DNA from 2 places in the Rhodococcus sp. Q1 genome. Region 1 is predicted to be linked to the other one. Evidence: riboswitches for the same ligand, from Rfam matches in the RefSeq annotation. Region 1 holds a riboswitch; the other holds the start of a gene.
What was found. Region 1 has a riboswitch for glycine ahead of gcvP (aminomethyl-transferring glycine dehydrogenase). Riboswitches for the same ligand answer to the same signal wherever they lie in the genome.
Positions count from the first base shown of each region.

Region 2: another riboswitch for glycine. It lies ahead of EQ874_RS10850 (DMT family transporter); the one in region 1 lies ahead of gcvP (aminomethyl-transferring glycine dehydrogenase).

Region 1 is NZ_SDMJ01000015.1:24,244-28,663, reverse strand. Features, by position in the region: gene EQ874_RS22490 (bifunctional nuclease family protein) at 1-315, shown strand, start outside; gene EQ874_RS22485 (MerR family transcriptional regulator) at 558-1,184, shown strand; glycine riboswitch at 1,315-1,410, shown strand; gene gcvP (aminomethyl-transferring glycine dehydrogenase) at 1,570-4,419, shown strand.
Region 2 is NZ_SDMJ01000003.1:497,309-501,728, forward strand. Features, by position in the region: gene EQ874_RS10845 (SPFH domain-containing protein) at 1-1,031, shown strand, start outside; gene EQ874_RS10850 (DMT family transporter) at 1,083-2,093, opposite strand; glycine riboswitch at 2,237-2,326, opposite strand; gene EQ874_RS10855 (DUF2254 domain-containing protein) at 2,438-3,763, shown strand; gene EQ874_RS10860 (DUF2945 domain-containing protein) at 3,840-4,049, shown strand; gene EQ874_RS10865 (hypothetical protein) at 4,066-4,420, opposite strand, start outside.

The DNA of each region.
Region 1 (4,420 bases):
CGGCCGCTGACCCACGATCTGATCAAGAACCTCCTCGAGGCCTTCGGCCACAACTTGCGCGAAGTGCGCATCGTCGACCTGCGCGAGGGGACGTTCTACGCGGATCTGGTCTTCGACGGAGGGATGCGCGTGTCCTGCCGGCCTTCCGACGGGGTGGCTGTAGCCTTGCGCATCGGCGCGTCGGTCCACGTCGAGGAGCAGGTGCTCACCGAAGCAGGACTGGTCATGCCGGACGAGCGGGAGGACGAGGTCGAGAAGTTCAAGGAGTTCCTCGACTCCGTCTCGCCCGACGACTTCAAGGCGACGGACGGCTGAGCGCCGTCCGTCCGTACGGCGACGAGCGTTGGCGCGCGCGTCGGCCGTAGCGGTAGTAGTGTCGAACGTTGCCTTCCGGTCGGCGTGTTGCAGCCCAGCGCCCAACACCGGAGCGTACGCTGAGTTGATCCGCCAGGGATGACTCGGTGAGCCTGGGAGCGCTCGATGATCGGATGTGGTCGGGGGGAATCCGCCAGTCGATCGTTGCGAGGCAGAACTGGGCGCGCGAGAGGGAGTCAGTAGTGCGAGATCGGACGAAGGGACAGCCACTCGGCGTCGATTCCGGCGATCGCTCGAATCCGGCGCCGCGGACGAACGAGACCGACGAGATCCAGCCGGGTCTGTTTCCGGACAACTCGGTGCCCGACGAACTCGTCGGTTACCGTGTGCCCATCGCCTGCCAGATCGCGGGAATCAGCTACCGCCAGCTCGACTACTGGGCCCGCACCAATCTGGTGGTTCCGTCCATCCGTGGGGCCGCCGGATCCGGTAGCCAACGGCTGTATTCGTTCAAGGACATCCTCGTCCTCAAGATCGTCAAGCGCCTGCTCGACACCGGCGTCTCGCTGCAGAATATCCGCGTAGCCGTCGATCACCTCCGCAGCCGCGGTGTGGGCGATCTCGCGAAGATCACCCTCTTCTCGGACGGCACCACCGTCTACGAATGCACGTCGCCGGAAGAGGTCGTCGATTTACTGCAGGGCGGGCAGGGCGTCTTCGGGATCGCAGTGAGCGGCGCGATGCGCGAGCTCACCGGCAGCATCGCCGATTTCCCCGCCGAACGCGCCGACGGCGGCGGCGTCGAGGAACGCCCCGAGGACGAACTGGCGTCGCGTCGCCGCGAGCGCATCAACCGCCGCATCGGCTGACCACACCTCTGATGTCGCATCGGCCGACGATGCCGCCGACATCTCTGCCGGTCCATCTCCCCGGCCCGCGGCGCTTTCCGCACCTGCGGTATTTCGACCCCCGCGACGTGAACTAGACTCGAAGACGCGTCGCCATCACGCGGGAGAGACCCGGACACCGAGCCGGGCGCCGAAGGAGCAGCACCTCCCCGTCAATCTCTCAGGCAACCGGGACCGCGTGAGCTCCGACGTCTCTGGAAAGCGGCGGGAGCACCCGCCCGCCCACGGGGAAAGGCTCTGGCCGGCCGAATCTCTCAGGCGCTCGCTCGCGAGCTCACGACAGAGGGGGAGGAACCACTTCGCGCGACCGCGCACGTGGACCTCGCCGACCAGCCCGGGAGCTGCGATGACAGATGCCGTCACCTCGAACTTCGCCGATCGCCACATCGGCCCTGACACCGCCGGCCTGAACCGGATCCTCGACGTCGTCGGAGTCGATTCCCTCGACGCCCTCGCCACCGCCGCGGTGCCGGCAGCCATCCTCGACGACCGCGTCGGCACCGTGCCGACCGGACTCGACGTGCTCGACGCGCCCCGCTCCGAGCACGAGGTGCTCGCCGAACTGAAGGCGCTCGCGTCGCGGAACACCGTGGCGACATCGATGATCGGTCACGGCTACTACGACACGCTCACGCCGCCCGTGCTGCTGCGCAACATCATCGAGAACCCCGCCTGGTACACCGCCTACACCCCCTACCAGCCGGAGATCAGTCAGGGACGCCTCGAGGCGCTGCTGAACTTCCAGACCATGGTCGCCGACCTGACCGGCATGGAGGTGGCCAACTCGTCCATGCTGGACGAGGCCACCGCGGCCGCCGAGGCGATGACCCTGCTGCGCCGCGCGAACCGTAAGTCCAAGAGCCCCCGTCTCGTGGTCGACGTCGATCTGTTCGCGCAGACCGCCGCGGTGCTGGCGACCCGCGCCGAACCGCTCGGCATCGAGATCGTCACCGTCGACCTCGCCGACGGACTGCCCGACGGGGAGTTCTTCGGCGTGATCCTGCAGGTGCCCGGCGCCTCGGGACGTATCATCGACGCCGCTCCGATCATCGCGGCCGCCCACGACCGCGGCGCGCTCGTCGCCGTCGGTGCCGACCTGCTGGCCATGACCCTTGTCACCCCGCCCGGCGAGCAGGGTGCCGACGCGTGCTTCGGCACCACCCAGCGGTTCGGTGTGCCGATGGGCTTCGGTGGGCCGCATGCCGGCTACCTCGCCGTCGGCAGCGCCCACACCCGCACCCTTCCCGGTCGCCTCGTCGGTGTCTCGGTGGACGCGGACGGCAACCCGGCCTACCGCCTCGCGTTGCAGACCCGTGAGCAGCACATCCGCCGCGAGAAGGCCACCAGCAACATCTGCACCGCCCAGGTGCTCCTCGCCGTGCTCGCGGCCATGTACGCCTCGTACCACGGTGCCGAAGGCCTCACCGGCATCGCCCGCCGCGTCGCCAAGCACGCCCGCCACCTGGCCGACGGTCTGCGCGCCGGCGGCGTCGAGGTCGTCCACGCCGAGTTCTTCGACACCGTCCTCGTGCGCGTTCCGGGACGCGCCGCTGCCGTGCTCGTCGCCGCACGCGAGGCCGGTATCAACCTGTACCGCGTCGACGACGATCACGTGTCGATCTCGTGCGACGAGGCCACCACCGCCGCGCATGTCGACGCGGTCCTGGATGCCTTCGGCGTCACCGCCGGTGAGGCCGTCGAGGGAACGGCGCTGCCGGAGACCTTGGCCCGCACGAGCGAGTTCCTGCAGCACGAGGCGTTCACCCGCTACCGCACCGAGACCGCGATGATGCGGTACCTGCGGCGCCTGTCCGACAAGGACCTCGCCCTGGACCGCACGATGATCCCGCTCGGCTCGTGCACGATGAAGCTCAACGCCGCCGCCGAGATGGAGGCCATCACCTGGCCCGAGTTCGCGGGTCTGCACCCCTTCGCTCCGGCGGATCAGACGGCGGGGATCCGCCGCCTCATCGCCGACCTCGAAGGCTGGCTCGCCGCGGTGACGGGATACGACGCCGTGAGCCTGCAACCCAACGCCGGCAGCCAGGGCGAGTACGCGGGTCTGCTCGCGATCCGCCACTATCACCTCGACCGCGGCGACACCGATCGGGACATCTGCCTGATCCCGTCGAGCGCGCACGGCACCAACGCCGCGTCCGCCGTGATGGCGGGTATGCGCGTCGAGGTCGTCGCGTGCCGGCCGAACGGCGACGTCGATCTCGACGACCTGCGCGCCAAGATCACCGACCACGGGGCACGTCTGGCCGCGATCATGATCACCTATCCGTCGACGCACGGTGTCTACGAGCACGACATCGCCGACATCTGCGGTGCCGTGCACGACGCCGGCGGCCAGGTGTACATCGACGGCGCCAACCTCAACGCTCTCGTGGGTCTGGCCCGGCCGGGCAAGTTCGGTGGCGATGTGAGCCACCTGAACCTGCACAAGACGTTCTGCATCCCGCACGGTGGCGGAGGACCGGGCGTCGGGCCGATCGGGGTCCGGGCGCATCTGGCTCCGTACCTGCCGGGTCATCCGGCGGAGCCGGGTCTCGGGGGAGCCGGGCCGGTCTCGGCGGCGCCCTTCGGGTCGGCGTCGATCCTGCCGATCACCTGGGCGTACATCAAGATGATGGGCGCCGAGGGACTGCGTCGCGCGTCGTTGACGGCGATCGCGTCGGCGAACTACATCGCGCGTCGTCTCGACGAGTACTTCCCGGTGTTGTACACGGGGGAGACAGGCATGGTCGCCCACGAGTGCATCCTCGATCTGCGTCCGCTGACGAAGGCGACGGGGGTGACGGTCGACGACGTCGCGAAACGTCTGGCCGACTACGGCTTCCACGCGCCGACGATGAGTTTCCCGGTGGCCGGCACGCTCATGGTCGAACCCACCGAGAGCGAGGACATCGCCGAACTCGACGCCTTCATCGACGCGATGATCTCGATCCGCGGTGAGATCGACCGGGTCGGGGCAGGGGAGTGGCCGGTGGACGACAACCCGCTGCGCGGGGCTCCGCACACCGCGGAATGCCTGGTGGGCGAGTGGAATCACCCGTACTCACGGGAGATCGCGGTGTTCCCGATGGGGAAGAGCCGGGCCAAGGTCTGGCCCGCGGTGCGACGGATCGACGGCGCACACGGCGACCGGAACCTGGTGTGCTCGTGCCCGCCCTTGGAGGCGTACAGCGGCTGAC
Region 2 (4,420 bases), on a different contig from region 1:
CGCCGCAGCCGGTCATCACCCAGGACAACCTCACGCTGAGCATCGATACGGTCGTGTACTTCCAGGTCACGAACCCGCAGGCCGCCGTCTACGAGATCAGCAACTACATCGCCGCCGTCGAGCAGCTCACCGTCACCACCTTGCGCAACGTCGTCGGCGGAATGACCCTCGAAGAGACCCTCACCTCCCGCGATTCGATCAACGGCCAGCTGCGGGGTGTGCTCGACGAGGCCACCGGACGGTGGGGACTGAGGGTGGCCCGAGTCGAACTCAAGAGCATCGATCCGCCGCCGTCGATCCAGGAATCGATGGAGAAGCAGATGAAGGCCGATCGTGAGAAGCGTGCCATGATCCTCACGGCCGAGGGCAACCGCGAATCGGCGATCAAGACCGCCGAGGGCGACAAACAATCGCGCATCCTCTCCGCCGAAGGCGCCAAACAGGCCGCGATCCTCGAAGCCGAGGCCGACCGGCAATCGCGGATTCTGCGCGCCCAGGGTGATCGCGCGGCCCGCTATCTCGAGGCCCAGGGCGAGGCGAAGTCCATCGAGAAGGTGTTCGCAGCGATCAAGGCCGGCAAGCCCACTCCGGAACTGCTCGCCTACCAGTACCTGCAGACGCTGCCGCAGATGGCGCAGGGCGACGCCAACAAGATGTGGGTGGTGCCGAGCGACTTCGGTAAGGCGCTCGAAGGGTTCGCGCGAACCCTCGGCGCGCCCGGTGAGGACGGTGTCTTCCGGTTCGAGCCGAGTCCCGTCGAAGAGGCGCTGCAGCGGCCCGAGGACGACAGTGCCGAGGTCGAGGACTGGTTCGCGACCAAGCGCGACCCGGAGGTGGCCCAGGCTGTCGCCGAAGCCGAGGCGGTCGCGCGCAAGCCGGTCGATCCTGCGGTCCGGACAGGTCTCGCAACAGAGGATGCGCAGGGCGCAGGCGGAGGCCGATCGGCTCTGCCCACCCCGCCACCGGCGCAACGCTGGATGGCGAACGACGCGGCCGAAGAGGCGGCCGAACCGCCGCGACAACAGCAGTAGCCCAACGGATCCGAGTGGGAGGGTGCGCCGAGTGGCGCACCCTCCCACTCGTTATCGGCGTCCGAGCATCGGTAGCGCCATGGCCACCAGGATCAGCCCGGCGCCTCCCGCGGCGAGCACCGTCACGGACTCTCCGAACGCCGCCATGCCGATCATCAGTGCGACCACGACTTCGAGGTAGGACAGTCCGGACAGCTCCGCAGCACGAAGATGCTTCCCCGCGACCACGAGCAGGCCGAGGGCGAACAGACCGCAGACGACGAAGAACCCGGCGGCCCAGAGCCACTGCGTCACGGTCATCCCCGACATGTCGGGTCGGGTCACCACGACCATCGCGCCCGTTGCGACGGCACCGAATACGAAGTTCCACAGGGACCGGACGTCGGACGGCATGTCGGTGCGACAGCGGTAGCACAGCAGAGCCGCACCGTAGAAGAGACCCGAGGCCACGCCCAGCACCGTGCCCAGCGTCTCGTGCTCGCCCCCGGAAGGATCACCGCCCACCAGACCGGCGGCAAGGAGCATCCCGGCGAACGCGGTCCCGATCGACAGCGCGTCGAGGCGACCGATCCCTTCCTTCAGGAACACCCGCGCGAGGATTGTCGCGACGACGGGACCGAGATAGTGGAGCACCACGGCCCGGGACAGGTCGGTCAACACCGTGGCGGACAGATAGGTCGCGAGGGACAGTCCGAGGAAGACGCCTCCTCCCACGACCGGCCAGGACAAACGGGTTCGGCGCACCTGCCCGAGTCGTCGGGACAACGCGATCAGGACGAGCATGCCGATCGCCCCCACCGCCATCCGTCCGAGGGTGAGTGCCTCGCCGAGAACCGCGCCGTCGGGTGTGGCCTTGCGGCCGAACAGGCCGGCGGCACCCATCGCCGTCGCGGACAACACGATCGCGGCGATTCCGAGCCGCCGGTTCGCACGCGGCGGCGACGTCGGAGTGGGGGAGGGAGGGAGAACAGGGCCACTCGGCTCGGACAGCGAATCGACAGCGCGCGGCGGCGCGGACAGCGAAGTACCGGCGCGCGGCGGCGCGCCCAGGGAAACGGTCACACGTCTTCCTCGGGTCCAGGGTGCTCGAAGAGAGCACCAGCGGGTGATGTCGTTCCCCGCTCTGTCATCGGACCTGAGAGCTTTCGCGGACGTGATCCGCTTACACCTTCGGTGAACCCGGAAGAGTTGCTTTCCAGAGGAGCCTCGCCGTGGCGGTCTGGGGGCCTGAGAGATTCCCGGGGAGGTTGCTCCTTCGGCGCCCGCTGTGTGCGGGACTCTCCCGCCGCGGTTCGGTGGCTGTTCAGTTGTCCGTCGAGTATCTCATGGATCGGCAACGACCGATCCGCAGGGACGTTCGATGCGAGTACCCGCAGTACCGGCACTCGGTGGTTGGCTTGGTGGGCATGAGCACTCTGCCGAGATCGTGGATGCAGCTACGGATCGCTGCGGGGGTGTATCGATTTCGGGAGAGTCTGTTCGCTCTGCCCGCCCTCATCGTCGTCGCCGGAGCCGTGCTGGCGGAGGTGAGCGGCTACATCGATCGGAGCGTCGACCCCTTCCCCTGGGGCATGAAGATGAACAGCAATGCGGCGATCTGGCTGCTGAGCACCGTGGCGGGCGCCACGATCACCACCGCCGGTGTCGTCTTCTCGTTGACCGTCGTGAGCCTGCAGCTGGCCAGCAGTCAGTTCTCGCCGCGGGTGATGCGCTCCTTCATCCGGGACCGCGTCAGCCAGACGGTCATCGGAATGCTGGTCGCGACGTTCGTCTACTGCGTACTGACGCTGCGCCACATCGGCGCGGACGAGGCGGCGCCGGCCCCGACACTGTCGACCACTCTCGCGGTGGCCCTCGCAGTGTCGACCGTGGTTCTCATCATCGCCTATCTGAATCGGCTGGCTCACGGTCTGCAGGTCGGTGAGGTCGTGCGCAGCATCGCGTCGGAAGCCGAGAATGTCATCTCGCACACGGGTCGCAGCGCGAACCGTGAGCTCCACGCGGAGCGGGTGCCGGAATCGGATTTCTCGGAAGGCGCGACGGTGTACGCCCCGCGTGAGGGCTGGGTGACCCAGGCGCCGGCCGAGCTCGTTCTCGCCGTGGTCCCACCGAGGGCCGTTGTACGAATGGAGACACGACCCGGCGCGTACATCCACCGAGGGGAACCTCTTCTCCGGATCCATCCGACGCCGGAGCGGGCTGTGACGCTACGGCGACTCGAGGCGGCCGTGGAGATTTCGAATGTACGTACCATGCAGCAGGACGTGGACTTCGCGCTGCGGCAACTCGTCGACATCGCGCTGCGCGCGCTGAGCCAGGCGATCAACGATCCGACGACCGCGACCGAAGTGGTGCTGCGGCTCGGAAGTCTCCTGCGCACATTACTGGTCACCGACAATCCGGCGCCGGCGATCGCGGGTGCGGAGGGTCGGATTCTGTTACGTCCGTGGATCCTGTCTCCCGAGGAGTACATCGAGCATGCCTTCGAGCAGATCCGACAAGCCGGTTCGGCGCAGTTGCACGTCGCCACAGCGCTCGCCCGGGTGCTGCGCATGCTCGTCGACTCCGTCTCGGAGCAGGGACGCACCGAGTACGTGCCGGCATTGCAACACCAGTTGCGCATGCTCGTCGACGCGGTCGTCGCCCGGCCGGAATTCCATCCGGACGACCTGGAACGGTTCCGCGCCGTCGCAGAGGGAGCGACGGATCCCGCAGAACACCGTCCGGTCTGACCGGACTGCCGTGTAGGACCGGTGGGCGGCGGCTATCCATCGGTCACAGGAACCGGCCGATCGGGAGGACGAAGACATGACGACCCACTTCTCCGTCGGTGACCACGTCCGATGGAATTCGGAAGCCGGATATGTCGAAGGTGTGATCATCGACAAGCACACGAAAGACGTGGAATTCAAAGGACGCATGCGGCGGTGCAGTGAAGACGAGCCGCAGTACGAGATCCGGAGCGACAAGACGGATCACGTCGCGATGCACAAGGGAAGTGCGCTGCAGAAGATCTGACGCGAAGAGTCGACGGTCAGGTGATCAGTGCCTGACCGACGCCGCACACCGCGACCGCCCACAGCACCGACGTGGACGTGCCGATGATGAACTGTTCCGAAGCGTTCGGCTCGCGCAGTTCGGGATAGCGGGCGAGGCCTTTGACGGCCATGACGACGGCGATCCCCTCCGGCCACCCGGCGAGGATCGAGGCGGTGACGGCCCCACGTTCGAGAACTCCGATGACGCGGCCGCCGCGCAGCGGACCCGGGGGAGGAGTGGGAGCGGGACCGGCGTCGGGTTGCCGGCGAGCGATCCGGAACGCGACGAGGACGGCGGGCCCACCTCCGGTGATCGCAGCCGTCGCCGTGAGAACGAGTGTTGCCGCGAGT